Regions from separate parts of the Undibacterium sp. Ji22W genome, predicted to be linked through region 1. Evidence: predicted binding sites of a transcription regulator. Region 1 holds the regulator's gene; the other holds the start of a gene.

The links. The regulator LexA, encoded in region 1, represses DNA repair genes until DNA is damaged. The targets are predictions, from matches to a motif close to ACTGTATNNNNATACAGT.
Region 2: recA (recombinase RecA) is a predicted target of LexA. The motif match lies at 3,858-3,875, and genes of this name have one in related genera.

The regions. Positions count from the first base shown of each region.
Region 1 is NZ_JBMPOU010000004.1:31,260-47,258, reverse strand. It holds gene ACO0KW_RS17815 (hypothetical protein) at 1-641, shown strand, start outside; gene ACO0KW_RS17810 (M24 family metallopeptidase) at 774-1,478, opposite strand; gene hpnC (squalene synthase HpnC) at 1,508-2,326, opposite strand; gene ACO0KW_RS17800 (efflux RND transporter periplasmic adaptor subunit) at 2,690-3,874, shown strand; gene ACO0KW_RS17795 (efflux RND transporter permease subunit) at 3,871-6,981, shown strand; tRNA gene ACO0KW_RS17790 (tRNA-Leu) at 7,253-7,339, shown strand; gene tig (trigger factor) at 7,367-8,710, shown strand; gene clpP (ATP-dependent Clp endopeptidase proteolytic subunit ClpP) at 8,724-9,350, shown strand; gene clpX (ATP-dependent Clp protease ATP-binding subunit ClpX) at 9,541-10,806, shown strand; gene lon (endopeptidase La) at 11,041-13,449, shown strand; gene lexA (transcriptional repressor LexA) at 13,587-14,240, opposite strand; gene rpsF (30S ribosomal protein S6) at 14,551-14,919, shown strand; gene priB (primosomal replication protein N) at 14,976-15,302, shown strand; gene rpsR (30S ribosomal protein S18) at 15,312-15,596, shown strand; gene rplI (50S ribosomal protein L9) at 15,623-15,999, shown strand, end outside.
Region 2 is NZ_JBMPOU010000003.1:667,735-683,733, reverse strand. It holds gene sucD (succinate--CoA ligase subunit alpha) at 1-265, opposite strand, end outside; gene sucC (ADP-forming succinate--CoA ligase subunit beta) at 284-1,468, opposite strand; gene recX (recombination regulator RecX) at 2,071-2,526, opposite strand; gene recA (recombinase RecA) at 2,717-3,754, opposite strand; gene ACO0KW_RS15465 (hypothetical protein) at 4,097-5,095, shown strand; gene ACO0KW_RS15460 (YeeE/YedE family protein) at 5,138-6,244, opposite strand; gene ACO0KW_RS15455 (hypothetical protein) at 6,267-6,629, opposite strand; gene ACO0KW_RS15450 (DsrE family protein) at 6,734-7,159, opposite strand; gene ACO0KW_RS15445 (MBL fold metallo-hydrolase) at 7,251-8,234, opposite strand; gene ACO0KW_RS15440 (hypothetical protein) at 8,300-8,689, opposite strand; gene soxB (thiosulfohydrolase SoxB) at 8,767-10,491, opposite strand; gene soxX (sulfur oxidation c-type cytochrome SoxX) at 10,576-11,196, opposite strand; gene soxA (sulfur oxidation c-type cytochrome SoxA) at 11,253-12,062, opposite strand; gene soxZ (thiosulfate oxidation carrier complex protein SoxZ) at 12,172-12,483, opposite strand; gene soxY (thiosulfate oxidation carrier protein SoxY) at 12,586-13,041, opposite strand; gene ACO0KW_RS15410 (c-type cytochrome) at 13,120-14,232, opposite strand; gene soxC (sulfite dehydrogenase) at 14,232-15,557, opposite strand.

The sequences.
Region 1 (15,999 bases):
ATAGTATTACTGTTGGGCAGCAACCCAATCCGGTCAATTGCACAGTGGCGAATGGTAGTGGCAAAATGAATGGCGAAACGCCGATTAGTAATATTGCGGTGACTTGTGTCCCAAATGTTCCGTTGTCGGGTTCGCTAACTGGCTTGGTTTCTGGTGGCGCACTCACGTTGGCATTAAATGATATAGCACAAACGACACTGACGGCTGACGGTGTGTTTTCATTTCAAACTTATGTTGTGAATGGTAAATCTTACACAGCAAAAGTGAGTTTGCCCCCGGCTGGGCAGGTATGCCGGATTCAAAATGCCACTGGTACTGCAAACTTAAGTAGTCCACCAAACAATATTGCGGTGAATTGTACTGCCGGCGTACCAATTGGCGGAACGATCTCTGGCTTGAAATCCGGTACTTTTTTAACGGTGACCAATACGCTGCCTGACGGTACCAAAGATACACGTAACCTATTGGCCGACGGCGTTTATACATTCAATTTCAGTATTGGTGATGGTGAGGCTTATAACGTTGAAGTGACTACACAGCCAACAAGTCAAAAATGTACTTTGACGAACGCGAGCGGTAAAGCATCGTTGGCAGCGCCAGCAGCAGCGAGTAGCATTGCGGTCACTTGCGTTGCTGCTTAGTAGTTTGCGCTCAGTGTTTGCTTGCTCGATATAACGGCGAGTAAAGGACTTGGAATGGAAATTTTCGATTAAATTTTCATTCGCCAGTTCTTAAAGTCGCAAGGATAAAAAGCCAGGTTCGCCTGGCTTTTTTCATAGGCAAGCCAAACGCTCGTTTTGCTCAAAATAGAAAATGTCTTCGTGTTTGAATCCCCAGTGGCCACCTTTGACCCGCACAAAAGGTTCAAAGCTAAAGAAGTCGACACTGGATAAGGCCTGTAAATTATTTGCTTGTATATATTGACGATTTTCCCGTTCAATCTCAAGGCTATGGCCAACGTTTGATCGGAAATCCAAATTAACAAAACCGCTTTCTCGAATCCGAACATTCGCCCATTGAAATAGCTGATGAAAAGTCGTATTTGGATGCACCCAAGTTTGCATTTCATCATGTAAGTTTTTGAGAAAACACAATCCGTTTTGATATTCTAGCGTTTTGGCGTGCTCTACATAATTACCAAATTCAAACGCGAAACTGCGGGAATAATCTCCCCACACCCCATCTTTACTCGGACTGAGATCTACGCTGATAAGATTCTTGCCGCCTAATTTTTCGTGGCTGGCTAGATATTGTTTTCCTGAAATCGAAAGACAACTACGCGAACCAGCAAGGACAAGTGCCGGGCAATCGTAATACCACGTCTCCGTTAAGCCTTGTTCGCATAGTAACTGATATGCTTTTTCAGCAATACTATGTTCACTGTCTTCAACAGTGAGTAAAAATGGAAGTCTTGCCATCACCAATTTGGTACGGCTTTGAATGTCCCGGTAAGCCTGAATTTTTCCTTGATCAGGCATGGTATCGATTTACATAAATAAACATAAAGTTACATCCTCGCAGCGCGCCAAAATAAACGCCATGCATCTGTTGATTTGATTGTTGGACGTTGCAGAAAGACATCCATGTTGATTTGTTCTATCTTTTCCAAAATGCGTAGTCCTCCTTGAACCACCAAGCGTAGCTCGAAGCCTAACCGTCCTGGAAGTCTTTTGCAAAGCGGGCTCCCAGCAATCATCATTGCGCGTGCACGATCAATTTGAAACTGCATCATTTTGCGCCAAGCTTCATTACAGATTCCGGAAGCAATTTGGGTATCGTCGATCTGGAAACTTCGCAAGTCTTCTTGTGGCAAATACACGCGTGATTTTCGCCAGTCGATGGCGACATCTTGCCAAAAATTGATGAGTTGCAATGCGGTGCAGATCCAGTCTGACTGTATTAAGTTTTCTGTGGTATCTGCCTGGTAGAGATGCAGCATCATCCGTCCAACCGGGTTAGCCGAGCGATTGCAATAATTCAGCAATCCCGAAAAATCTTCATATTCCTTGCATGCAACGTCTTGCTTAAATGCAGAAATCAAATCAAAGAAATGTGCAATCGGCAAATTAAATTGTCTAATGATGACTGACAATTCACAAAATAGGGGATCTAGTTTGGTTTCCTGAATCGATTGCTCTTGAATCAGCTGTAGTTGTGATTCGTAATGTGATAGGGCAAACAGACGCTCTGTATCACTTGCATTACCTTCATCGGCAATATCGTCTGCACTGCGGGCGAATGCGTAAATCGTTTTGACGGCGGGACGCAGATGGGCTGGCATCAACCAAGATGCAACGGGAAAATTTTCGTAGTGCTCTTTGCTCATAGGTGTCGATATGCCAATAAAAAATAAATGACTCGAAAGTCATTGGCAAGTAAAAGATTCGTCATTATAATAAATAACTCAAGAGTCAGTAATTTAAATTAATTAAACTTTCTAAATAAAAAGCTAATATTTAATTATTTTACTTAGATGTTATTGTGTTGAAATAAGCTTGAGTTTGGGACTTGTGTTTCATGAAACTAGTGTAACTCATGTTATTTAAGTGGCTCGGAAAATTCAGAAGGCTCTTTTGTTTGCTGGTTCTGTTTTTTTGTATTTAGTTATACCTCACTTTTAAGTTTGTACTTGTTGCCATTAACTAGAGCTCACGGCAGTTCAGTGTTGGAATCGTAAAGGAAAATTCACGTGTCAATCTCACTATCCCGTATGCGCCGCAGTATTGCGCTTTCTGTTCCGTCATCGACTAATCTCACGAGATTTTTATCGCTGCTTAGTTTGCTTGGTTTGCTTAGTATTTCTGCTTGCTCGAAAAAAATAGAAAAAACCGAAGATATTCGACCAGTTCGCGTGATTCAGGCAAAACTGGAAGGGAGTGAAATATTCAGTGAGTTTTCGGGTGAGGTGAGGGCACGTGTCGAGTCGCGTCTCGGATTTCGTGTTGGCGGAAAAATTATCGCACGCAAGGTCGAGCTTGGCAGCATGGTGAAACGTGGTCAGGTGCTGATGCAGTTAGACCCACAAGATTTATTGTTGGGTCAGGCGCAGGCTAAAGCGGGATTGGCGGCGGCTGAGAGTAACCGTGATTTGGCGAAAGCGGAATTGAAGCGTTATCAAGATTTGCGCGAAAAGAATTTTGTGGCGCAAGCAATTTTAGAGTCTAAAGATAGTGCTTACAAGGCTGCCCAAGCAAGTTATGAACAGGCAAAAGCGGGATTCTCTACGCAAACAAATCAGGCCGGATATTCTAGCCTTGTCGCCGATGTGGATGGTGTCGTGACAGCGATTGATGCCGAAGTCGGGCAGGTGGTTAGCGCAGGCACTTCTGTTGTGCGCGTTGCCAAGACTGGGGATATGGATGTTATTGTAGGAATTCCGGAAGATAAAATTAATGCCATTCGTGGTATGACCGATGTCAAAGTGCGTTTATGGGCGAATGCGACGCAGAGTTACAACGCCAAGCTGCGCGAACTTTCACCGATAGCCGATCCTGTAACGCGCACCTTTCTCGCCAAAGTGGGATTGCCTGATACTGCGAAGGAAGTGCGTCTGGGTATGACGGCGACCGTTTCATTCGGTGTGAAAAACCCGCTAGCAATGATACGTGTGCCAATGACCGCCTTGTTTCAAGAAAAAAATATTAGTTCGGTTTGGATCGTTGAGTCGGGCGTTGTGAAGTTGGTGCCAGTGCAGCTGGGGGCTAGTAGTGGTGAGGATATTTTGATCTCTGCAGGACTGTTGCCAGGTCAGACGATTGTTACTGCTGGCGTTAATTTACTGAAGGCCGGTCAGAAAGTCACTATTCTTGGTGTAGAAGCTGAGCATAATGCAAGTCCGGCTGCGGCCTCAGTTGCAGCAGGAGTGGCTAAATGAGCCAAGAAAATAAAGACAAGGGCGGATTTAATCTGTCGCGTTGGGCATTGGAGCATATTCCCTTGACCCGATATTTAATGGTCGCTTTATTGTTAGGGGGGATCTTTAGTTTTGCCCGTTTGGGTCAAGATGAAGATCCGCCATTCACATTCCGCGCGATGGTGGTGCGTGCTGTGTGGCCGGGTGCAACGGCCCTGCAAATGGCTGAGCAAGTCACAGATAAGTTGGAAAAGAAGCTGCAAGAGGCTCCTTATGTCGACAAGATTCGTAGTTATTCCAAACCCGGTGAAACTTTGATTATTTTACAGTTGCGTGAATCGACGCCGCCGAAGGAAACTGCACAAACTTGGTATCAGGTACGTAAGAAGATTGGTGATATTAAAGGTACATTGCCTGCAGGTGTGGTTGGACCATTTTTTAATGATGAATTTGGCGATACTTATGGCTCGATCTTCGCGATCTCTGCTGACGGTTTTACCTATGAAGAGATGCGTGAGTACGCGGATTTTGTGCGCCAACAATTTTTGCGTATTCCTAAGGTCGCCAAAGTAGAGTTGTTTGGCGTGCAGGAAGAGAAAATTAATATCGAGTTTTCGCAGAAAAAATTCTCGCAACTTGGTGTGCCATTTGAAACCATCGTGGCGCAAATTAACTCACAAAATCAGATTGAAGCGACTGGGGTTTTGACGACTTCATCGAGCAATTTGCAGGTGCGTATTTCGGGTGCATTATTGGCCGTAAAAGATCTCGAGAATTTGCAGTTGCGTGCGAACGGAACGACTTTTCGTTTAGGTGATTTTGCTAGCATTAAACGTGAATACAAAAATCCACCCGGCGACAAGATGCGCTTTAATGGGAAAGAAGTAATTGGTTTGGGGATCTCAATGGAGAAGGGCGGTAACATCATTGAGCTGGGTAAACATCTGCAAGTCGAAGTGACTGCAATCAAATCGAAACTGCCCGTCGGCATTCAATTAGAGCGCGTATCTGATCAACCTAAGATAGTGGCGACTTCTGTTGGTGAATTTGTTAACACGCTTATCGAAGCGGTTGTGATTGTGCTCGCAGTGAGTTTCCTGTCATTGGGGTTGCACACCAAGCCTTGGCGACTAGATGTCTGGCCGGGTTTGGTTGTGGGTTTGACGATACCTTTAGTGCTGGCGGTAACTTTCTTGTTCATGCGTATTCTCAATATTGATTTGCATAAGATTTCGTTAGGGGCTTTGATTATCGCTTTGGGATTGCTGGTGGATGACGCGATCATTGCGGTCGAGATGATGGTGCGCAAGATGGAAGAGGGGTTCTCCCGCTTCGATGCTGCAACATTTGCGTATACCTCGACGGCTATGCCGATGTTGACAGGTACTCTGATTACGGCCGCTGGTTTTTTGCCTATTGGTTTGGCGGAGTCGGCTGCAGGTGAGTACACTTTCTCGATGTTTTCCGTGAATGCACTTGCTTTGTTGATTTCATGGCTGGCAGCTGTATTGTTCACGCCTTATCTTGGTTATTTATTGTTGCACGTGAAGCCACATACTGGCGCGGACGGACATCATGAGTTATTCGACACGCCGTTTTATTCTCGTTTCAGAGCATTAGTAAATTGGTGTGTGACATGGCGTAAAACAACGATTGCAATTACCTTGGGTGTCTTTGCATTGGGAGTGTTTGGATTTAAATTTATCGAACAACAATTTTTCCCTGACTCGAGTCGACCAGAATTGATGGTGGAGTTGTGGTTGCCAGAAGGTTCGTCTTTTGCTGCAACTGAAGCGCAGGCAAAAAAATTCGAAACTTTTATTCAAAAGCAGCAGGGCGTGGAGAGTGTAACGAGTTATGTTGGCACCGGGAGTCCACGTTTTTATTTGCCGTTAGATCAAATTTTTCCGCAAACGAACGTCACGCAAATCGTTGTTTTGCCAAAAGACTTAAAGGCGCGCGAAACTTTGCGTCTGAAGATTAATCAAGCATTTAAAGAAGATTTCCCAGAAGTTCGTGGTCGCGTTAAGTTGTTGCCGAACGGTCCACCAGTGCCATACCCGGTTCAGTTCCGCGTGACTGGCTTAGAGGTGGCTAAAGTGCGGGAGATTGCTGATCGAGTGAAGGCGGTTATGCGCGCAAATCCGAATGCAATCGGTGTGAATGACAATTGGAATGAGTCGGTAAAAACGATTCGTATCGATATGGATCAAGACAAGTTGCGCGCTTTGGGTATTACCTCGCAAAGTGTAATGCGAGCGGCAAATACGATTTTAACTGGCACGACCGTTGGGCAGTTTAGAGAGTCAAATAAATTGATTGATATTGTGGTGCGTCAACCAGTTGATGAACGTTCTACGGTGCAAGCTTTAAGTGATGCGAATATTCCGACCGGTAGCGGCAGGACTGTTCCGCTATCTCAAGTTGCCAAAATTTCGCTAGCTTGGGAGCCTGGTGTCGTATGGCGTGAGGGACGTGAGTGGGCGGTAACAGTGCAATCGGATGTGGTTGATGGCATTCAGGGGCCAACTGTTTCAGCTCAAATTAATCCTAAATTAGATGCGATTCGTGCCAGCTTATTGCCAGGATATAAGATTGATTTAGCTGGTGCCGCTGCAGATAGCGGCAAGGCGCAGGAGTCAATTGCTGCGAATGTGCCTTTGGTTATTTTCATTATTTTCACATTGTTGATGCTGCAATTGCATAGTTTTTCACGTGCTGTGTTGGTGTTTTTAACTGGGCCTTTAGGTGTGGCGGGTGCGGCGATGGCTTTGTTGATTTTGCAGCGCCCATTCGGTTTCGTCGCTCAACTCGGTGTGATTGCATTGTTCGGTATGATTATCCGTAACTCGGTGATTTTGATTGACCAGATTGAGCAAGATCGAGAAGCTGGAGTGCCGGCTTGGGATGCGATCGTGGAGGCAGCAGTACGCCGTTTCAGGCCAATTATTTTGACCGCGGCCGCAGCGGTGTTGGCGATGATTCCTTTGTCTCGGTCTGTGTTTTGGGGACCAATGGCAGTTGCAATCATGGGCGGTTTAATTATCGCTACTGCTCTGACATTGTTATTCTTGCCAGCCTTGTATGCAGCCTGGTTCAGAATAAGAAAACCCGTATCAACAATTTAATGCCTGATTGTCGAATACCTACTGCATATTGGATAGTGCACTGCCTTGTCTTTGATTTTTGTTGTATAAAAATCCTGAATAATCTAGATGGCGCTAATAAAAATGCAGTAGTTTCAATTTCAACATAAAAAATTCAAGACAAGTCGTGACAAAATCTAGTAGAATAGTTGGTTGAAGTTGAAATGCCACAGCACGAGTTATGGGCGACAATGCAATTGAAGTCGCCCTTTGCTTTTGTGCCGGTCTTTCTACCGGAAGGTGTTTTCATCCCGCGAGGATGGCGAAATTGGTAGACGCACCAGGTTTAGGTCCTGACGCCAGCAATGGTGTGGGGGTTCGAGTCCCCCTCCTCGCACCACAGATTTTTTATATTTGGACGATTTTCATGGCAACTGCAGTCGAAACTTTAGAAAAATTAGAACGCCGTATTACGATCACATTTCCTATCGCAGAAATGCAACCGGAAATTGAAAAGCGTTTGAAAGTACGTGCCCGTACAGCAAAAGCGCCTGGCTTCCGTCCAGGTAAAGTGCCGATGAAAATGGTCGCGGCACAATATGGTTATCAAGTTGAGAATGAAGTTCTCAATGATAAAGTCGGTATCGCTTTCTCCGAAGCAGTTAAAGAAAATAACTTGCGCGTTGCTGGTTACCCACGCATCGAGCCAAAGAAAAGCTACTCCGACAATTACCTGACTTTTGATGCTACTTTTGAAGTATATCCAGAAGTCGTTATTGGTGAGTTGTCTGGCGTTGAAGTTACTCAGGTTAAAACCGATGTAACTGACGCTGAAATTGACAAGACTATCGATATTTTGCGCAAACAACGTGTGCATTTCCATGTCAAAGGTGAGCAAAGTGCACACGGCGACGGAGGTGCTGATTTGTCAGCCCAAACCGGTGATCGTGCTACGGTTGATTTTACCGGTACTTTGGATGGCGTCGAGTTTGCAGGCGGAAAAGCAGAAGGTTTTGCATTTGTATTGGGCGAAGGCCGTATGTTGCCAGAATTTGAAGCTGCAACATTGGGTTTGAAAGTCGGCGATTCGAAAGTGTTTCCGCTGGCATTTCCAGAAGACTATCATAGCAAGGATGTCGCAGGCAAAACAGCCGAATTCACAGTCACACTGACAAAGTTGGAATGGGCTCACCTGCCAGCGGTTGATGCGGAATTTGCGAAGATGTTGGGCGTGGAAGATGGCGATTTGTCTAAAATGCGCAATGACATCAAAGAAAACCTCGAACGTGAAGTTAAAGGTCGAGTCAAAGCAAAAACCAAAGACAGTGTGATGGATGCATTGGTAAAAGCGGTCGAATTTGATGCGCCGAAAGCGTTGATCGAACAAGACGCAGAGCGTTTGTCTGAAATGACACGTCAGGATATGGCGCAGCGCGGTATGAACGTGCAAGGTGTTCCATTTCCAACAGAATTGTTTACTGCGCAAGCTGAACGTCGTGTACGTTTAGGTTTGATTTTGGCTGAATTAGTCAAAGCAAATCAATTGCAGGCGACTGCTGATCAAATCAAAGCTCAAGTTGAAGATTTTGCGCAAAGCTACGAAGATCCACAGCAAGTTGTGAAGTACTACTATAGTGATCGTAATCGTTTGGCTGAAGTTGAAGCCCTTGTTTTAGAAGAAAACGTCGTCAACTATGTGTTGGGCAAGGCAAAAGTGAGTGATTCAGTTTTGCCATTCGACGAACTGATGGGTAATAACGCAGCACAATAAGATAGGATAATTCATGACAGGCATCATTCATAACTCTGGTTTAGAAACAAATATGCTTGGCATGGTGCCAATGGTCGTTGAGCAAAGTGGGCGTGGAGAGCGTGCCTATGATATTTACTCCCGTTTGCTCAAGGAGCGTGTGATCTTTCTGGTTGGACCCGTGAATGATCAGGCAGCCAATTTAATCGTGGCTCAGTTGTTGTTTTTGGAAAGTGAAAATCCAGATAAGGATATTTCGCTTTACATTAATTCTCCTGGTGGCTCGGTTTCAGCCGGCATGGCGATTTTTGATACGATGCAGTTTATCAAGCCTGACGTGTCGACATTGTGCACTGGGTTAGCAGCTTCGATGGGTGCATTCTTATTGGCTGCCGGCGCTAAAGGTAAGCGTTTTTCTTTGCCAAATTCGCGCATCATGATTCATCAACCCTTGGGTGGTGCACAAGGCCAAGCATCTGATATTGAAATTCAAGCTCGTGAAATTTTGTACTTGCGTGAACGTTTGAATGGTATTTTGGCTGAGAAGACAGGGCAAAGTATCGACCAAATCGCAAAAGATACGGATCGTGATAACTTTATGTCTGCTGAGACAGCGGCTGAATACGGTTTGATTGATAAAGTATTGACGCATCGCGTTTAATATTTTATTTGGGTTTTAGTGAAAACGCCCGCATCTATCTGGTGCGGGCGTTTTTTTATTTTCTATGCCAATAGTTGATCACTCAGCGTGAAAAAACCTTTGCTTTGTATCGAGTATTGCAGTGAGGATTCGTTTTTTTGCAGTAATATAACGGTCATAGACTACTTCGTTAAAATTATTAAAAAGTATTATGTCAGATAAGAAAAGTACCTCAGGCGAAAAATTACTTTATTGCTCTTTTTGTGGCAAGAGCCAGCATGAAGTAAAAAAATTAATTGCCGGCCCCTCAGTCTTTATTTGCGATGAGTGCATCGACCTTTGTAACGATATTATTCGTGATGAAATGAATGCGCTTGAGCCAATCGCCTCCGCAAAAAGTGATTTGCCCACTCCCGTTGAAATCACGGAGTTGCTCGACCAGTATGTCATTGGCCAGGAAAAAGCCAAGCGTATTTTGGCCGTTGCGGTGTATAACCATTACAAGCGTCTCAAGCATCTTGGGAAGAAGGATGACGTTGAATTGGCGAAGAGTAATATCTTGCTAGTCGGACCTACAGGCTCTGGTAAGACACTGCTTGCACAAACTTTAGCGCGTATGCTGAATGTGCCATTTGTCATCGCAGATGCAACAACCTTGACTGAAGCTGGATATGTCGGCGAAGACGTCGAAAACATCATTCAAAAATTATTGCAAAACTGCAATTACGAAGTTGAGCGTGCGCAAAAAGGCATTGTATATATCGATGAGATCGACAAAATTTCACGCAAAGCTGAGAATCCTTCCATTACACGTGATGTCTCGGGTGAAGGTGTGCAGCAAGCATTGTTGAAACTAATTGAAGGTACAATGGCCTCTGTTCCGCCTCAAGGTGGGCGTAAGCACCCAAATCAAGATTTTATTCAAATCGATACGACGAACATTATGTTTATTTGTGGTGGTGCGTTTGATGGTTTGGCAAAAATTATTTCTGATCGCTCTGAAAAGAGTGGAATCGGTTTTGCTGCAAGTGTGAAGAGCGAAAGCCAGCGCAGCGCGAGCGAAGTGATTTTAGATGCTGAGCCTCAAGATTTAATCAAGTTCGGCATTATTCCTGAATTGGTTGGGCGTTTGCCGGTGATCGCGACTCTGATGGAGTTAGACGAGACTGCCTTAATTCAAATTCTAGTCGAACCAAAAAATGCATTAATTAAGCAATATGCGAAATTGCTAGAAATGGAAGGTTGTGAATTAGAAATTCGTCCTTCCGCTTTGCAGGCAATTGCTAAGAAGGCGATTGCGCGTAAAACTGGCGCGCGTGGTTTACGTTCAATTTTGGAGCATGCGCTGCTGGATATCATGTTTGAACTGCCAAGTGAAAAAAATGTTTCTAAGGTGGTAATTGACGAAAATACGATCAATAATGGCGGCAAGCCGCTATTAATTTACGATGAGCAACCTAAAGTAGCAGGCGCTTAAATTGCACTGTTGCAAATTTTCGGAAAGTTTTTGTGAATCACAGAGTTTTCCCTGTGATTCACAAGAATAAGCAGTACAATTTATCCAAACAATAGAGATTTTTAGCTTCAATCGAAAAGCTACCCAGGGAATTTCTCTGAGTGGCTTTTTTTATTGTTTTTTTAGGATGACGGGCTTGAGTTTTGGCCTAGTGCGCCAATCTAGTTACTGAAAGTTTTTTTTAAAAGGTGCGCCATGACAACTTCCACAATTACTGAACGTACAGAATTACCATTATTGCCTTTGCGCGATGTCGTGGTATTCCCACACATGGTGATCCCATTATTTGTCGGTCGTCCAAAATCTATCAAGGCATTAGAAGCTGCGATGGAGCAGGGCAAGAGCATTATGCTGGCGGCACAAAAAGCGGCGGCCAAAGATGAGCCATCTGCTGAAGATATTTATGAAATTGGTTGTATAGCAAATATTTTGCAGATGCTGAAATTACCTGACGGTACAGTAAAGGTATTGGTCGAGGGGGCACAACGCGCTCGAATTCATAAAATTACTGATTCTGAGTCACATTTTATCGCCGACTTGACACCAATTGCGCCAGAAGACGGCGAAGATGCTGAAGTTGAAGCCATGCGCCGCGCAATCGTGCAGCAATTCGATCAATACGTTAAATTAAATAAAAAGATTCCGCCAGAAATCTTAGCTTCGCTATCAGGTATCGATGATGCTGGCCGTTTGGCCGATACAATCGCAGCTCATTTGCCTTTGAAGCTAGAGCAGAAGCAAGTAATTTTGGAGATTTTCAGCGTAGCTAAGCGTCTCGAACATCTACTTGGTCAGCTTGAGGGTGAATTGGATATTCTTCAGGTGGAAAAAAGAATCCGTGGGCGGGTTAAGCGTCAGATGGAGAAATCCCAGCGCGAGTACTATTTGAATGAGCAGGTTAAAGCGATTCAAAAAGAGCTGGGAGAAGGGGAAGACGGCGCTGATATCGACGAACTTGAAAAGAAAATCACAGCAGCAAAAATGCCTAAGGAAGCGCGCGATAAGGCAATGAATGAGTTAAAAAAACTCAAGATGATGTCACCGATGTCAGCTGAAGCTACCGTTGTGCGCAATTACATTGACACCATTGTGAACTTGCCTTGGAAGAAAAAATCCAAAGTGAATAATGATTTGAGTAATGCAGAAAAAGTGTTGAGCGATGATCACTACGGCTTGGACAAGGTCAAAGAACGCATTTTGGAATATCTTGCCGTTCAGCAACGTGTTGATAAATTGAAAGCACCAATCTTGTGTTTGGTTGGTCCTCCAGGCGTGGGCAAGACATCGCTCGGACAATCCATTGCGCGTGCTACTAATCGCAAATTTGTTCGTATGGCATTGGGTGGTGTACGTGATGAGGCTGAAATTCGTGGTCACCGTCGTACTTACATTGGATCCATGCCAGGTAAGATTTTGCAGAGCTTGTCAAAAGCGGGTGTGCGAAATCCTTTATTTTTGTTGGATGAAGTAGATAAGATGGGCGCGGATTTCCGTGGGGATCCCTCATCAGCCTTATTGGAGGTTTTAGATCCCGAGCAGAATCACACTTTTTCTGATCATTACATCGAGGTAGATTTTGATTTATCTGATGTCATGTTTGTAGCAACTTCGAACTCGTATAACATTCCTGCGCCTCTGTTGGATAGGATGGAAGTGATTCGATTGTCTGGTTATACCGAAGACGAAAAAGCTAGTATTGCACTACGTTATTTATTGCCTAAACAAGTGAAAAATAACGGTCTCAAAGATGAGGAAATTTCGGTTTCTGAATCTGCAATCCGCGACATCATTCGTTATTACACACGTGAGGCCGGTGTGCGTTCGCTTGAGCGTGAAATCTCTAAGATTTGCCGTAAAGTGGTGAAGATGTTATTGCTTAAGAAGAGTGAGAAAAAAGCTACGATTACTTCGAAAAATCTGGATAAATTCTTAGGTGTGCGTCGCTATGATTTTGGTGTCGCAACAAAAGAAAATCAGGTCGGTCAAGTCGTCGGTTTGGCATGGACCGAAGTTGGTGGGGATTTGTTGACGATTGAAGCTGTTTCAATGCCCGGTAAAGGTGCGACGATTCGTACCGGTACACTCGGCGATGTCATGAAGGAGTCGATTGAGGCTGCCCGTACCGTTGTTCGTAGCAGAGCCGCACGTTTGGGCATCAAAGCAGATGTGTTTGAAAAAACCGACGTACATATTCATGTGCCTGAGGGTGCAACGCCGAAAGACGGCCCGTCGGCCGGTATTGCAATGACTACGGCAATGGTATCTATCTTTACCGGCATTCCAGTGCGTGCGGATGTGGCGATGACAGGTGAAATTACCTTACGCGGCGAAGTGTTGCCGATCGGTGGCTTGAAGGAAAAATTGTTAGCAGCACATCGCGGGGGAATCAAGACGGTTTTGATTCCAGAAGAAAATGCGAAGGATTTGACGGAAATTCCCGATAACGTCAAAAATAAACTGGAGATTATTCCAGTTCGTTGGATTGATAAAGTGTTGGAAATTGCCTTGGAGCGACAGCCTGTGCCATTGACTGAAGAGGAAATGGCGTTGCCTGCAGTAGCGAAGGCAGATCCAAGTGCCGACACTTCAACTATCAAACATTGATTTGTATTGTTAATCCGAATAAAAAAATGCCCGATAAATTCATCGGGCATTTTTTTGTGAGAATGATATTCTAAATCTCAAAGTTTTTAGTCGGAGCGCTGTACATTGGTGTCGCCCCGCAATCTTGTAACTGCGGTTTACCAGCTGCGCATCAATCCAACTGCCAGACCTTCCAAGGCAAAATCGTTCTCATTTTCATTGATGATGATAGGAGAAAAATCTGGATTTTCTGGCAGCAGTTCAATGCCAGTCGATGTTTTCATGTACCGTTTGACAGTCACCTCGTCGCTTATTCTGGCTACCACAATTTGGCCATTGCGGGCACTGTCAGTTTTTTTGACTGCCAGCAAATCGCCATCCATGATGCCAAAATCACGCATTGATAATCCACGCACGCGGAGCAAAAAATCTGGTTTGGCAGAAAATAATGATGGGTCAACCTGATAGGTTGCCTCCACATGTTCTGTTGCTAAAATAGGTGAGCCTGCTGCCACGCGACCAACAAGTGGCAAGCTTAACTGCATAAAAGTTGGATGTCGTAGCGCCATTTGCGCACTTGGCATTGAGTTTGTTAGTTCTGAATCCAGTAGGCGAATCCCGCGTGAGGTGCCCGCTGCGATCTCAATGACGCCTTTACGCGCCAAGGCTTGCAGGTGTTCTTCTGCGGCATTGGTTGAGCGAAAGCCTAATTCATTGGCAATTTCAGCTCGAGTCGGCGGAAAGCCTGTATTTTGGATCGCATCTTTGATGAGATTGAGAATTTGTTCCTGGCGAGCAGTGAGCTTTAACATGATGATCCTGAATATGTCTGGGTAAATCTTATCGGTGTTTGCGAATGAACTGTATATATAAGCAGACTGTATTTTTATACAGTAAATGACTGAATGCAAGTCATTTTGTATTTTTTTTGTACTTTGTTTTAAATTAGCAGCTAATACTCAATTTTCGAGTGATTAAATCACTTAGTTAGCAATTTTAAATCCGATGATCGTGCTAGAAGCTTGATTGTCAGTCAGAAGTGCGTTATCATCGTGGGCTGTCCTCTTCCTGCACTCGTCTTGACGCCGAGGCAGGCTTTATTATTGTCCACAAGGAGAATTTATGCGTCATTATGAAATCGTATTTATCGTACATCCCGATCAAAGCGAGCAAGTTCCTGCAATGATCGAACGCTACAAAGCTAGCGTAACTACACGTGGCGGCCAAGTGCACCGCGTTGAAGATTGGGGCCGTCGTCAGTTGGCTTACATGATTCAAAAATTAGCTAAAGCTCATTATGTTTGCATGAATATTGAGTGCGACGCTGAAACTTTGCTTGAGTTGGAAACAGCATTCAAATTTAATGATGCCGTATTGCGCCACCTCACAGTTAAATTGAAAAAAGCGGAAACAGCGCCTTCTCCAATGATGAAGTCTGTGCAGAAAGAAGATTCTGCTAAGGCACAACGTGTTGAAGCGCCTGCAGCTTAATAGTTTTAACTAAGAGCGTGTAAGAAGCTGTAAAAAAACAAAGTAAAAACAAACTTGTGAATCAACTTAAAGTCGTAGCCACAGTTGTCGAAAAATCGGTGTTGCGTTATACCCCTGCGGGAATACCCATCGCCACTGCAACTTTGATTCACGATTCTAAGCAAGAGCAAGCAGGCGGTCAGCGCCAAGTTGAATTTGAAGTTCCAGCTATTGCAGCAGGTGAAATTTCAAAGCGATTCTTGGAGATAGAGTTGGGCGTTTCTATGATTTTTACAGGCTTTTTAGCACGCAAGAACCGCAACAGCAAAAGTCTCGTTTTTCATGTGACTGAGTTTCAGAAAGCTGAAATTGAGTCGCCAAACGAAACAAATTTACTAGATTAGGAGCCAAAAATGGCATTCGGTAAAAAATTTGATAAAAGCAAATTAAAACAAAAGCGTCAGCAACAAAATCCTTTGTTCAAGCGTAAAAAATTCTGCCGCTTCTCAGCGGGTCATGTAGCCGCAGTTGACTACAAAGACATCGATACATTAAAAGATTTTATCCAAGAAAACGGCAAAATCATGCCAGCACGTTTGACTGGTACTAAAGCTTTGTATCAACGTCAAGTTGACACAGCAGTTAAGCGCGCACGCTATCTCGCGTTGTTGCCTTACACTGATTTGCACACAGCGTAATTGACGACGGAAATTAGGAGAAAAATATGCAAGTTATTTTGATGGATAAAGTCGTTAATCTCGGCAACTTGGGTGATGTAGTTCGTGTTAAAGATGGTTACGCTCGTAACTTCTTGATTCCACAACGTATCGCTCGTCGTGCAACAGCAGCTGCGATCGCTGAATTCGAAGCGAAACGCGCTGAGTTGGAAAAAGCAGCAGCAGCTAAATTGGCTGAAGCACAAGCACAAGGCGAAAAATTGAGCGGTTTGACAGTTCAAATTTCCCAAAAAGCAGGTGTAGATGGTCGTTTGTTTGGTTCTGTAACAAACTTCGATATCGCTGAAGCGTTGGCGAAACAAGGTTTCGCAGTTGAGAAGGCGCAAGTTCGCTTGCCAGCAGGTCCTTTGAAAACAACGGGTGA
Region 2 (15,999 bases), on a different contig from region 1:
CGGCTTCCCAGATTGCAGCTGCTGCACCTGCTGGTGGAACGTAGATCACAGAAACTGTTGCGCCAGTTGCTGCTTTAGCTTCAGAAACATTCGCGAAAATTGGAATGCCTTCGAAGTCTTCGCCAGCTTTCTTAGGATTTACACCAGCGACGAAACAGTTTTTACCGTTTGCGTAATCGCGGCACATACGTGTATGGAACTGGCCAGTTTTGCCAGTGATACCTTGGGTGATGACTTTAGTGTCTTTATTAATCAGGATGGACATAGTGATTCCTTGCGAAAATTAAGCTTGACCGGCAGCAGCGGCAACAACCTTCTGTGCCGCTTCTTCCATCGTGTCTGCAGCGATGATAGGCAAACCAGAGTCAGCCAACATTTGCTTGCCGATTTCTTCGTTTGTACCTTTCATACGTACCACCAAAGGTACTTGCAAGGACACTGCTTTGGATGCAGTGATAACGCCTTCTGCAATCACGTCACAACGCATAATGCCGCCGAAGATATTAACCAAGATTGCTTTCAAACCTGGGTTCTTCAACATGATCTTAAATGCTTCAGTGACTTTCTCTGCTGTCGCGCCACCACCTACGTCCAAGAAGTTCGCTGGCTCGCCGCCGAACAACTTGATGGTATCCATGGTTGCCATCGCCAAGCCTGCACCGTTCACCAAGCAACCGATATTGCCGTCGAGAGAGATGTAAGCCAAGTCAAACTTAGACGCTTCGATTTCAGCTGGATCTTCTTCGTCCAAATCGCGGTAAGCCACGATTTCTGGTTGACGGAACAAGGCATTCGCATCGAAGTTGAACTTAGCATCCAAAGCAATGACTTTGCCAGAACCAGTCAAAATCAAAGGATTGATTTCAGCCAAAGAGCAATCTGTTTCCATGAAAGCTTTGTACAAGCCTTTCAACTGAACACGTGCATCTTCGATAGAACCTTCTGGCACACCGATTTTGCGGGAGATGTCATCTGCTTCAGCGTCTTGCAAGCCAGCTGTTGGATCGATCGCGATAGAGTGGATCAATTCTGGATGTGATTCAGCCACTTCCTCAATATCCATACCGCCTTCAGAAGATGCCATCAATACTACGCGTTGGCTGATACGATCCGTCACCATACTGACGTACAGTTCTTTCTTGATGTCAGCGCCTTCTTCGATCAATAAGCGACGTACTTTTTGACCTTCTGGGCTCGTTTGATGCGTGACCAATTGCATACCCATGATCGCGTCTGCGTATTCGCGTACTTGCTCGATGGATTTAGCAACTTTAACGCCGCCACCTTTACCACGGCCACCGGCGTGAATTTGTGCTTTGACTACCCATACTGGACCGCCTAAAGTTTCAGCAGCTTTGACTGCTTCTTCAACGGACATGCATGGGATACCGCGCGGTACGGTCACTCCGTATTTACGGAGGATTTCTTTACCCTGATACTCATGGATTTTCATACGACTTCCCTTCAGACACTGAGGTATTAGTTAAAAAGTAAAACAAAAAGAACTGAAATTCTATAAACACTTTACAGCATGGAGCATTCGAAAACTTATTAAGTCAGCAAAACAAAAGCGTTACCCCAAACAAAAAAACGCAACAGCCAAAATCGGGGTCACGTTTATCTAATAATTACTTGGGAGTTTCGGAAATTTTTGTTTGCATCAACTTAGCACGAGCAAAAACACGATCCGCTTGACCACAAATCAACTTACCCATGTAAGTAACATCTACTGGGACAAGGAAATTAGACCCGAATAAGGGGGTAGAGAAAGTCATCAATTTAAAAAGAGGCATCATGCCTGCTGGCGGCAATTCGAACATAAAAAGCCACAATTGCGTGCGTGTTCGCAGTTTCTACGATCACAGCCGCTCTTGCGGCATTGCAAAAAACCTGTGGATTCTAGCACAGCTAAAGGATGAATTCTATTTTTTGGTTAGACCAATCTGATGTAACCACTACTTGAAAATACCAATGTTCGCGAGTTGCAGCGAGATATTGTGCTTTCTCAAATGTCATAAATTCAATTCCGTTCACGGAAAATACCTTTTCGATAAAGAGAAAGCAATTTTTCTACGCATCCTCTTCACGAGATTGACGCAATGCATGACTAATCGCACGACTGGAGAAGCCGCGTTGAGCCAAAAATTGCATTTGCTTTCCCTTCTCCATGTGATCCACAGGCGGCGTGCTGAACTTACGCCATAAAACATCGACAGCTCTTTGCATTTCGGTTTCCTGTAATTCAAGCTTAATGTCAGACAAATCTTCTTTACTCACATTATGACTTTGTAATTCCGCCAAAATTTTCTGATTTCCGAATCGAGCTTGACGTTTATGCACCAGAGATTCCGAGAAGCGTTGATCAGAAAGGAACTTTGATTCTTCCAGCCAATTCAATAGCAAATTCAACTCGTCTTCCTCTTCCACATAAGGAGAAAGCTTGCGAGCAAGTTCTATGCGACTGTGCTCACGCATAGAGAGAAAGCGCAAAGCACGCCCTTTTAAACTCAATTTGGGTCTGATCATCGATGGAAATTACAAAGCGCTTGGCATGAAAAAAGAAACTAAAAATACAAATATCAGGAAAATAATAAAAGCCAAAAAGAAATAAAAAAAGTCGACCACCTGTTACCAAGTAAATCGACTTAAGACTACCGTGATCTATTCTTTGCAGTGCTCACAATATCTCCAAGATTTTATGAGCCTTGCATCCCAGCTATTCTGTAGCGAGTGCTGGCAACAGTGGTACACCCAATTGCGCACGCACTTTATTCTCAATCTCATACGCCAATGCTGGACGTTCAATCAAGAAGTTACGTGCGTTATCTTTCCCTTGGCCAATTTTTTCACCATTATAGCTATACCAAGATCCTGATTTTTCAACGATCTTGCAGTCTGCACCCAAATCCAGAATCTCACCTTCGCGTGAAGTTCCTGCACCATAAAGAATGTCGAAATGCGCTTCTTTGAATGGAGGCGCGACTTTATTTTTCACGACTTTCACTTTGGTTTCGTTACCAATTACTTCATCACCAGCTTTGATTGAACCGGTGCGACGAATATCTAAGCGGACAGACGCATAAAATTTCAACGCATTACCGCCTGTTGTCGTTTCTGGACTACCAAACATTACGCCAATTTTCATACGAATTTGATTAATGAAAATGACTGTTGTGTTGGTGCGATTGATACTACCCGTTAATTTACGTAAAGCCTGTGACATCAATCGAGCCTGCAAGCCGGGCAATGAATCGCCCATATCACCTTCAATTTCAGCTTTTGGTGTCAACGCTGCAACGGAGTCGATAACAATCAGATCAACACTACCAGAACGTACTAAAGCATCCGTAATTTCCAATGCTTGCTCGCCTGTATCTGGCTGAGAAATCAGCAGATCATTTAAATTAACACCCAATTTTTGCGCATATCCGACATCTAAAGCATGTTCCGCATCGATAAACGCACAAGTACCACCTAGTTTTTGCATCTCTGCAATCACCTGCAGTGTCATCGTTGTCTTACCTGAGGACTCTGGACCGTAAATTTCAATCACGCGACCACGTGGCAAACCACCTACGCCCAATGCAATATCCAAGCCCAAAGAACCTGTGGAGACAACCTGCACTTCTTCTACGGTCGCACCATCTGCCAAACGCATAATAGAGCCTTTGCCGAATTGCTTTTCAATTTGTGCAAGTGCAGCAGCCAATGCTTTACTTTTATCGGTGCCGTTATCAGATTTTCTATCGTCCATGATTTCTTCCATTAGGTGCTTAATTAAGTGCCAGATGATACTAAAATACCATTCAACGTGTTGAACTCACTTAAAACGGTTGTTCAAATCACTGTATGTCGACACTGTATAAAAAATCAGTGGTTTGTGCAAGCATCTTTTAAAATATTTTTTAACCGTTGGTTTTATGTTGGTTGTTTTCATTAAAAGAACATCGACATTACTGTCATAAATAGTCCTTTGCCCTCTCCATTTTTTGCCTACAACTGAACAGTTGGCATTATCGACGGCGGTTCGTAATTTCTCATCGATAAGCGCACCAAATAAGATGTTAAAATTTCTATTTTTTTATTAGGCAGACTTATGCAAACGTATGACGGTTTTGCCGCTGAAGAGCGTTCATTTGTTCGAGGAAAAATAATCGATGCAGAATCACTCACATCCTTAAGAAGCTGGTATCCAATCATCTTTAGTGAGCTTGGAAATGAGCTTTACTGGCGCGATATGGGCGATCAACGTTTCGTCGAGTCATTTTTCCAAAATAGCCTTAACGCACAACCCCAGGAATTACGGCGAGTCTGTAGGACTCCCGTTAGTGCATTGACGCAAGTGACAGACCATGTGGCGCCGACCGCGTTCATATTTCATGTATCACGGTGCGGTTCGACATTACTGACTCAAATGCTCAGCCATTTAACGCGTTGCATTGTTCTTTCAGAACCACCGGTCATAGACAGTTTTTTTCGCACACATCAACAGCAAACACAAGAGAATGTCGAAATTTTTCAACATTTAATTACCACTTTGGGACAAAGGCGCTTCAAAGACGAAACCCACTTCATCATTAAATTTGATAGTTGGCATATAGGAAGGCTAAGTTTTATCCGGCAAGCCTTTCCGCATACTCCTATGCTGTTCTTATATCGCGATCCGCAGCAAGTGCTAGCATCACATCAGCGTCAGCGTGGACCACAAATGATTCCCGCCTTTGTTGATATGGGCAATATTGAAGTGGATAAGACTGACTTGTTTCCTGGCGATCAGGATGGTTATTGTCTGCGGGTATTAGACCAGTTTTATACAAGGGCATTGGGCGAGCACAGAGATCACCAGCTACACATTTTAAACTATCAAGATTTACCGAATGCGATGTGGGAATCCCTGTTATCGCTATGGAATATCGAACTCACTGCAGAGGAATTAGAAAAAGTGAAAATACGCGCACAATTTCACTCCAAACATCCTCAGCAAAACTTTCGAGGAGATCCGAGTACGAACATCAGACATGCGTTTTCAGAACATACCGAAACTCTATATCAACAACTTGAAAAATTACGTCAGCAGAGCAAATTTGAATCATAGAACCTGTCGTTTCAATTGCGGATTTCAATCCAAATTGACCTACTAAGGCGCTGTTAATTCCGTGCCCAACTTATCGTGCCGTGGTGTGGCGGTGTCAACGTACGATGAGAAATCAAAAATGCGATCAGTTATACCTGCTCCAATCCACATACCAACTAGTGCCAGCCACGCAGTCAACGCAAAAATAGAGCCCCCTGTGATTCCAGCACCGACTGCGCAACCACCAGCTAACATCGCACCGAAACCCATCAGGATCGCACCAATGATGTAACGGCTCATGCTGTAGCCATCTCTAAAACCTTCCAATTTAAGGTCCTTTCCTAACCATGCACCAAGGAAGGAACCAACGAACACGCCAGGAAGCATACCAAAATCGAAGTTAATTGATGTTCCAGGCGCTGAAAGTATTCGCATCAGCCATTCTGCAGACGGCCCACTAAATGTCAGCCCCTGTAAAGGAACAATTTCAAATGAATTAATTGAGACACTGTAAGTGAACCACCAGGCTAATGCGACGGCGAACCCAGAACCGATGCCACCTATCCATTTCCAAACAGTCCCACCGCTGCGCACCGAAAAAAATAAGGCAGCAACTAGCCAGACCAGACCAAAACCAATACCACCCCAATGCCCTATGCCAAAGACCGCCAACAAATCGCGTGCGCTGCCGCCAGATACGGTCCACCACGCACTCATCGTATTTCGCAATGGCGCAAGTGCACCTGACAGAGATGCCTGTGCTGCCACGGCGAAAACTAATCCAGACAACAAAGCGCGCAAATTTCCATTTGCCGATAAGATTAGCAAGCGACTCGCACAACCACGCGTCAATATCATGCCTACGCCAAATAACAACCCGCCGATTAATGCGCCAGAGATACTCCCAGTGGTTGCCAATTGACGTGCATTACTAACATTGACCATGTGATTTAATATCAGCAGTTGAATGACAACGACTGCCGTAGAAAAAGCTAACAACCAGACCGCGAGTTTTTCGCCAAATTTTCTATGCCAAAATTCGATCACCGCGGCGCGCAAACAAAATTTAGAGCGCTGTGCAAAAAAACCAAACATCAGCCCGATACAAGCGCCACCAATTCCTAGCACTGCAGGTTCTCCGAATTGTTCTACCCACCCTGCGACATTCACGATCAATCCTATCTCAAAGAATCTATTTCAATTTGTAATAAGCATTATTTAAGAAGGCGGCGATATTCAACTCATCTTCTGGAAAAAAACTCAAACTTAGCTGCGTGCTGCAATAAGCAATCTGCGAAACCAACTTCTCTTGCGTATTCACTTTACGATCGAACCGTGTATAGAAATCTCTTTCGTTCTTACCCTTCAGCCTTTGGTGACAGGTATTGCAACTATTTTCTGCATGAAGGCCCTTGCCGGCATTGATGTCGGCATTTTTGAACAAGCGTTCTTGCGCTTGAATTTGTAGGGACGCGAAAGCGAAAAAGGTTAGCATCAAGCCTGGCGCCGTCATCATGCCGAATAGATTGAGCTGCCTATAATTCCCTAATTTCATAAGAAACTCCTGAAGGCTACGTCGAAACTTCGCTAACAAAGCGCCCCAACTTCGGCATGATCTAGTGATTAAGATTTCAAGTAAGGTTTCAATTAAGGTTTCAATTAAGGTTTCAGGTAGGCATACCCTTCATGAATCTGCAATCGTGCCACTTCGGCCACGCCTGAAGGCACGATACTAGCCTCGGGCAAGAGTTTTGATTTATCTATTTTCCGACCAACCAAGGTGTTATTACACACGCGAAACTCAACTTTACGCGCGGCCAATTCCTGTACCAAAATATCGTATGGATTGCCATTTTTATCCATTGCGCCATCGAGCAAAAAATCTATCCCCGCGCCATGTGTCACAAATACGATCTTGGCTTTCGGACTTTGATCCAGATGATTGCGGGCATTCCGTAAGCCAGCTGCAGCGTTCACACTATCGCTGATATGGTAAATGACTTTTTCCTCACGCTCGGCAGCAAAACCGGTCAATGTCAGCAACGATAACAACGCAATAATCAACCATTTAAAACTGTTTTTCATATCCACTCCTTCATTAAAAATTGTCCACACCACCTGCTTGAATAATGACGATGATGGAAAACATTGATTTGATCCCCGCCTCAAACATCCTTCATTTTTCTAGACTTTCTTTTTCCATCAAAATATAGGTACCGAATGCGTTGAGACGATTAGCCGCCTTAAAGGCCGGTAAATTCTCAAATCGCGACCAGTCGGTTTGTTGATAGGCTTCTTCAAAACCGACTAAATTCTGCACCGCGCCGCCCATTTTTGCTCGTAAATATTCCAAATAAATTTTGGTTAACTGGAGATCTTCAACCGTATTGGTCGAATATCTACCATGCCCCGGAATTACAGCGTGCGGTTTGACGTCCAACAAACGCTCCAAGGTTTTTAGCCAAACCCGGCTATCTGCATTCCCAACAAATGGAATCCGCCCTGAAAAATAAATATCTCCAGCGAACAGGACTTTATCGTTTTCCACAAATAACAAAATATCTTCAGAGGAATGCGCGCCACTACTGTCAATGATCTGAAAACGAATTCCGCCCAATTCGAACCTATAAGGCTTTTTGTCTTCGAAGTTCAACCAAGTGTCCGCTGGCAGAATCACCGTTTTATCGTCTACCCAGGGGGAAATTTCCGCCTTTCTTTGCGCCAAACGTAATTGCGCCAATTCCGAATTTAAATAGAGTTTACCGCCTTCATGAGCGATCAACTCTGCACCCACTTTTTTGAACGCTTGTAGGCCGTAAACATGATCTGCGTGGTAATGACCGACGACGACTTTTCTGATCGGCTGGTTCGTCACTTTTTTTATGGCGGCGATCATCGCCATTCCTAAGGCCGGAGTCGCGAGAGCATCATAGACGACGACTCCATCAGAGGTAACCACAAACCCCGCATTCGACATAAAGCCTTTGTTTGCAGCGCTCGCTACCCCTGATTCGCCTTGAAAATAGTAGACATGAGGAGAGACTTTGATTGGTGTTAAAACGATAGCGGAACCCGCCCAAACGGGCATCGACAATAGTGCTCCGAGGACAACCAACCCAAGGGCGAATGATCGCTCAATACTTTCCATTATTTTTGGCATTTCTCATTCCCATAGCCGCACATTCAACTCACATCATCATACAAAAAGCAGGCACCGAAGACCGACTAAATTCGGAATGATTGCATCGCAATCGTGATCCGCTGATCCAGATAAGCGCCATAAAATCCGGAATTATTTAGACCAATCAGAGGCTCAGCTAACATCTCCAAATTAGCTCCAAGAAAAACAACCGTTGGAAAGAAATTCACCTTCAGCTGTCGCAGTAATTCGTTCACTGAAATTTGCTTTCCGTCCAGACCTATCAAAGAGTTCACAACATCTGTTTGCAATTCGCGAATAACAAGCTTTTTGTTGCTAAAATTTCTTACCAATGGCGATAAATAATTAATTCTTACTTCGTGACAAAAGTGGCAATCTGAACGCGACAGCAATAAAATTAGTAGAATCTTGTGGTCGACAATCTGCGTAAATTCTTGCTGCAAATCTTTTAACATTGGCACTTGTTGCGGAAGAACATTCATAATTTTTCACCACATGATTGGACTAGAACCGACACTGGTGCGACTGGTGATCAATCTACCAAGCCCGGATTACCATCCATACCAATCACTTTAGGTTGATTCAGTTTCCGTGCCTTGATCACTTTATGTGACTTAAAGTAAGTTTCCATCACATCCCAAATCGGTTCACCTTGCACGCCTTCGGCGACGGGTGCCCAACTCGCAACCTTGTATGTTTTGTTTGCCTCAATAGCCTTGCCATTTAACATCATGTGATTGATGCGAGCACCCGCTTTGGCGTTGGGGGTACACGAATATTCGAGACCACCAACCCGCACCATGTCCCCGCCTTGCTGGAAATAAGGATCAGGATTAAACAGGTTATCGCACACGTCTTCCAATACCGTCTTAATCGTTTCACCCGTCATCTCAGTTAGGGTGGTCGATGGATAAGTAATCGCCACTTGATCCATCAAATGTTCACGCGTAATCACTTGGCCTGGCAAAATCGACGTTCCCCAGCGGAAGCCTGGTGAGAAGGCAATCTCTGCACCTTTCACTTCCATCAATGCGTCAACGATTAACTGATCCCATGAGCCATTGAAATTACCTCGGCGATACAGTAAACCTTCGCTCACAGCGAGCTTTTCTTCCAGCTTATCTTTATACGGTGCACGCACTTTCGTAATCAATGCCTGCATTTCTTTATCGGCTGGCAGGAGATTAGAAAATACTGGCAACAGGCGATACTTAAATCCCTGCACTTTACCAGCACGTACATCCAAATCGAGTACGCCGAGGAACTTGCCATTTGAACCTGCGTTCGTTACTAGGGTCTGACCTTTAGCATTGTGCACGACGCTAGGTACTGGAATACCGTCATGCGTATGACCGCCCATAATCGCATCAATCCCTGTCACTTTGGATGCCATTTTCAGATCGACGTCCATCCCGTTATGCGACAACACAATCACGGCCTGCGCACCTTTTTGACGTGCTTCATCGACCATTTTCTGCATATTTTCATCTTGTATACCAAACGACCAGTCGGGCACCATGTAGCGTGGATTCGCAATTGGTGTATAGGGAAATGCCTGGCCAATGATCGCCACTGGGATACCGTTCATTTCGCGAATCACATAAGGCTCAAAGACCTGATCCCCAAAGTCAGTCGTCTTGACGTTCTGCGCCAGAAAATTAATCTGCCCCTTAAAATCTTTATCAATAATTTCTTTAACGCGTGCAGCACCTAAAGTAAATTCCCAATGCGGACTCATCAGATTCACACCCAGCAATTTGCAAGCATCTACCATATCCTGACCGTTCGTCCACAAGGCGGTGGCCGACCCTTGCCATGTGTCGCCGCCATCTAATAGCAACGCGTTAGGACGACTGGCGCGCACTTGTTTAATGAGTGTTGCCAAATGGGCGAAACCGCCGACCTTACCGTAAGTTTTGGCAGCACGTTCAAAATCGAGACAGGTAAATGCATGTGCCTGTGGTGTATGCGGTTTGATGCCGAAATGTTTAAGTAGATTTTCTCCCACCAGATGTGGTGCTTTTCCGAATGCGCCAGCCACGCCCAAATTCACATTCGGTTCACGAAAATAGACTGGCATCAGTTGTGCGTGACAATCAGTAAAGTGCATCACACTCACATTGCCAAATTTCGGCAGGTGATAAATGCGCTCATTCGCACCCGGCAGTGCAGCCAGTACGTCTTCACTGCTGATCGCCATTCCACCTGCGCTGGCAACTGCTAATACTTGCAGAAATTCCCGACGACTGATGCTCATAATATCTCTTCCGCTTTCGCTTTTGCTGTTTGAACTCGCTACCATTGTCGCTAGTAGGTAAGCGGCCACAAATTAGTGTATTTTCTATTGATTAATTGGCGACTTGGGATCAAGTAGCAATGCCATGACATCTTGCATTTGTTTCTCTGTGAGTATGCCCGCCGCGCCATAGCGTGGCATCACGGAACAGGCATTGTATGCATGAGAGCTAAACAATTTTGTCCAAGTATATTTCACAATATCTTCGGTCGGACCGCCGCGCAATTTACCGTATTCCGCTAGGCTGGGGCCAATGTTTCCGAAGGCGATTTCAGATTTCGAAATTTGATGGCAGGCATAGCAATTGCCGCCATTCACCGTACTCACGTCGTCCGAGAACTGCAAACCGCGACCATTTTGCGCAATCTTTTCGCCCTCTTTCCAATCACCTAGATACTTTCCGTCACTCGGAAATTTCACTGCATCCAATTCTGCTTTTTCCAGACGTGTACGAATCTCTGCGGGCACTTCTGTGCGTGCAAATTCGGAGCAGTTTTTTTGCAGATCAGATTGCTCGAGCCGATCTAATTTTGCGATACCTTTTTCCGCAAACGAGGCTTTGAAATTTGCGAGATCTTGTGCCGCATCTGGCATGGTAATTACGGTTGCGCAAGCTGACAGCAACATCACGGCAACCAATGCAGAAATCTTGTATTGTCTTTTCATGATTTTTCTCTTTTTTATTCGAATATAGTTAATAGATTTCGATCAGGGAGCAAGGCTTAGCGCTTGAGAGCCGGTGCATCCATCGAGCCACCTTTCGCCATCACTCCAAGATAAGTGATCAAATCTATCGACGTCAACGAGCCATATTTCAAATCAGGAAACCGTTGTTGGCGGAAACAATCGTTCAGACGCCATTGCATCGTCCTGACGGCACCTTGGCTCACGCGATACGCAGGCCAAGTCGCGAACGCCTTTTGCGCTTGTGCACCATTGAGTAGGTTCGGCAAATCTTGCAAGCGTATGCGTTTTTCATCTGCGCCATGACAAGACGCACAATTAAAATCAAACGGGCCACCGCGATAAAAAAAGGCTTTCTCACCGCGCGCGAAGGCTGCTTTTTCTTTTGGGTGACTTTGCGGTACGCGGATCAGAGAACCGCGCGACTCAGCGACTGCGTAAGCAGTCAATGCTTCCAAATCAGTCGCCCGTTCGCCCTGCGCAGAAAATGGTTTTTTAACGACATCTTCACGTTTAAACCCTTGCAAAGTCACCATACAATGCACCAGACGCGACTCGAAATCCATCACACTATCAACGTCAGCAAAGTAACGCGGCATTTCAGCGTAGACACCTTTGATAACGCCAGGTCCTTTACCAAAATCGCATTGTTCCAACGATGCATTTTTAGGTCCGCGCTTAGTCGCCCACAACACTTCTCCCTGACCTTCTACCAATTCAGCCGGATTACCATCAGCCAACATGGCACGGTATTTCGCGATTTCATCCGATGCTGTTTGGGCAAAGCTTAAATTAGAAGTGATTTGGCATAGGACCACAAAGCAAAGGTAAACATAAGTTTTTTTCATCGCAAATCCATTTCAATGATAATTAAAGAAAAACCCGAAAAACCGGTATTCCAACGCATAAAGGTCATTAACACTAGAAGTGAAACGCCAATTTTTAGCACTAATTTACTTAGGCAATCGTTGCTTCATCCGTGCGTGAGTCACCCTTATTGTCGACCCAGTTCACCTGAACTTTCTCACCTTTAGCGCCACCTTTAAACTTAAACGCGAGATAGGGATTTTGTGACACTGATTGTCCCCACAGGCATTGCAATACGACACGACTTCCAAGTGTCGCTTTCACTTCTTTAATGAAGTGTGCAGGGACAAGCTTACCCTGCGCATCTTTACGCATTCCACCTTCCATCGGATGCGCCATGAGCACTTTTACTTCGGTCACGCCATTATTGTGATTTGCGCGAATCTTCATTGGATCTGCCATGATTTTTTCCTTATTTCTTCATTAATGTTGAGCACTAATTTTGAATACAATGGTGTGCTACCAAACTGTTTGCGTAATAAAACGCTCTTATCTTTGTAGAAATTAACCGCCACAACCACCCAAAGTAACCTTCGTTTCTTTTGTCGCGCTAAACAGTTTTCCTCCAGCTTTTACGACCACCAACACGTTTGTACTTTGGCCCATTTTCAAACGTGTCTGCACCGTACTCTCAGTCTCTGCAGGAATCATGAACACTGCCGCTAAGGGGTTAGGATTTTTTTCAACGAAAATATAGATTTCGGTTGTGTTAGGAATGGATGTATTCACCGAGACTGGAACCACTGCACCATTTTCCGCAATATCCGGTGATGTGATGGTGATATCTTTGCTATCAACAGCGGTTCCACCTAATACGCTTAAAGCTTCAGATAAACTCTTTGCATCAAATCCTGCGCGCAAGTCATACGCCAACGCTTCTTTCGACGTGATCACGCCAGCAGCGGCCAAGATGCCAAACATACTGACAGTTTTCAACAGTGAACGGCGTGTAGTATTCATAATGTCTCCTTTTTGTGGACGGGAAATCAGATCAATTCTGACAATTTAACTGCAATCATTTTTTCTTTTTGCCTTTTATTACCGAGCGCCAGCGACTATCCATGCAGCAATCGCTTTAACATCAGCGTCCTTTAATTGGCCTTGTGGAGGCATGGGAATAGCGCCCCAAACACCCGAGCCACCTGCCTTAATTTTCTTTATCAGGTAATTTTCACTATCACTCTCAGTTTTATATTTGGCAGCAATGGCATTAAAGCCGGGGCCCACAACTTTACTTTTCAAACCATGACAGGCAGTGCAAGAATTCTTGGATAGCACAGATTTAATTTCAACCACTGTAACGGAATCATTATTCTGTGTCGCGTTGTTTTCGCTGTGCAGTGACGATACATTTATTGCAGCAGATGCTGTTTTTGTTGTAGCACTACCAATTGCCACTGTGGATGCCGACTTACTTGTATCCGCCCCACGCACCGCACCAATAACACGATTTTGTTCTGCTAGATTACCATGCGCATTGCGGGCAAAGTCAGGCAAGCTTGAACTAATTTGCTCGACTGGACATGCATTCATACATGGGAGATTCTTCACATCAGGCTTACCTTTGGTATTCCACAAACCATCAAAGCGCACTAGCCCATTGCGGTTTGGCAATTTATCCTGCACCTGAGCGATATTCTCATTCGACAAAGTAAAATCTGTCGGTACCACCGCACTCAAATTCAAGATATATGCCACGACAGAATAGACCTCGTCTGGCTGCAATGATTTAGGGTCAGTCCAAGGCATTGCACGATTAATATAATCCCAAAGGGTTGATAACTTCGCCAACTTCATCATCGTAGTTTTTTGTGCAACGCCACCTTTTGCGTTCGCGGCAACGATGCCAGTCTTCATGTCTTCCGCTGTCGTGCCGCCCACTAGCGGTGGAAACACTTCGTTCAGTTCGCCAAAGCTACCATGGCAACTGGCACACTTTGCTTCCCAAATTTGCTCGCCTTGAGCAACCGAACCTTTGCCTCTCGGCAGACCTTTAAAATCTCCACGAACATCGATATCCCACGCCTTCACTTCCGCTGGGGTGGCTTTTCGTCCAATGTGCTGCCAAGGTTTTTCTTGTGCAAGCGCCGACGTTGTGTGCAACGTCAGCAAACTAAGCAGTAGGATTATTTTGAAATCGATTTTTTGCATCAGGACACCTGCACATTAGAAACTTCGCCGTTACTGGAAATTTTCCAAGATTGAATGGCGTTGTTGTGATAAATCGATTTTGTGCCACGCACTGCGCGCAATTGATTTAGTTTCGGCTGGACATAACCAGTTTCATCGATTGCACGACTTTGAATAATGGTCGTGGATCCATCCCAAACCCAATCAATGTTAAATCGGCTCAAGGCTTTGCTGAGAATTGGGGTCTCCAAGCGTGCTGTGCGCCAATTACGTCCGCCATCGACACTGACGTCGACACGCTTAATCTTGCCACGCCCCGACCAAGCAAGTCCGGTAATGTTGTAATAGCCCTGATCTAACAAAGTTTGCCCGCCGGATGGCGTAGTGATCACACTCTTACACTCTTGCACTGAGGTGTATTGCCTATGCATGCCGTTCGGCATCATATCGATATAATGTATGGTTTCATCTTTAGTGTCATAGCGCTGATCACCCACCTCGATGCGACGCAAGTATTTGACCCAACTCACACCTTGCACACCAGGCACAACCAGGCGCAATGGGTAACCATTCTCCGGTCGCAACATCTCACCATTCATCGCCCATGCAACGATCACATCATCCATTGCGCGATCAATGCTAATCGTTCGAGTCATACTAGAACCATCTGCACCTTCGGCCAAAATATACTTGCCATTTTTTTTGTCGTAACCACACATATCCAACAAAGTTGACAACAAGACGCCGGTGAACTCTGAACAGCTCAGCATGCCGTGTGTGTATTGCACAGTTGGAAGTGCCACGTTGCCCCACTCTGCGCCAGTGTTAGCACCACATTCAATAAAGTGAATTCGCGATACGCTCGGCAAGCGCATCAAATCATCCATCGTAAATACGCGCTCCTCTTTTACCAAACCATTGATCATCAAGCGGTGCCCACTCGGATCAATATCATGCCAGCCCTGATGGTGCCGCTCAAAATGCAATCCACTAGGTGTGATAATGCCGAACAGACCTTGTAATGGTGTGAAACTCACCGAGGCCTGTGAGACACGGGTCAAGCCAGGACTTTCGCGTCTCTGAAGATTTTTTTCCCACTTCGATGGCATACCGTAACCGGATGTGGCCACTGACTGCCCCAGAGTTTTGCTGTGTTCAGGCAAAGTAAGAATAGCCTTATCCCCATCTTGCATACTCGCTGTCGCAACCGCGGTCGATGCAACACCTGCACCCATTGCCAGTGCCTTCCCCATAAAACTTCGACGAGCCTTGCGGGCTTCTTCTAGCTTTGCCACATCGAGAAAGCCTTCAGGTGCCTTCGTAATACGACCTATGATTTTTCTCATTTCATCAGACACTTGAATACCCCCATTTCCTACAGCATCAATACTCAAATAATTAACTACATGCGCATATAATCATATAGAGATTAGGAAACCGCAAGCATTTTTAGTGCGGCGGTGCAACAATGAGTAAGCTGACAAGCTTATCCCTTGATGGTTGTCATACGTAGGGCTTTGTATACATTGATGGCTAAACAGGTTCTGTAACTAACAAAATAAAAACACGGCGGCTCTCGATGGAAGCGTGCCTTTTGCGCACAAATTAGCGCTGCCAAATTCTTGCTAAAAGTACGCAGAATGCGCACTATTGCATCAACTTTTCCACCGCAATCATTTACCGAATACGGGATAACCAGCCATCTTCGATGTCATCAAATATATGTGAGTACTAGCGTACTCAATGTGGGGAAATAGCATCAAGTTCACCTTTCAAAATTTACTAAAT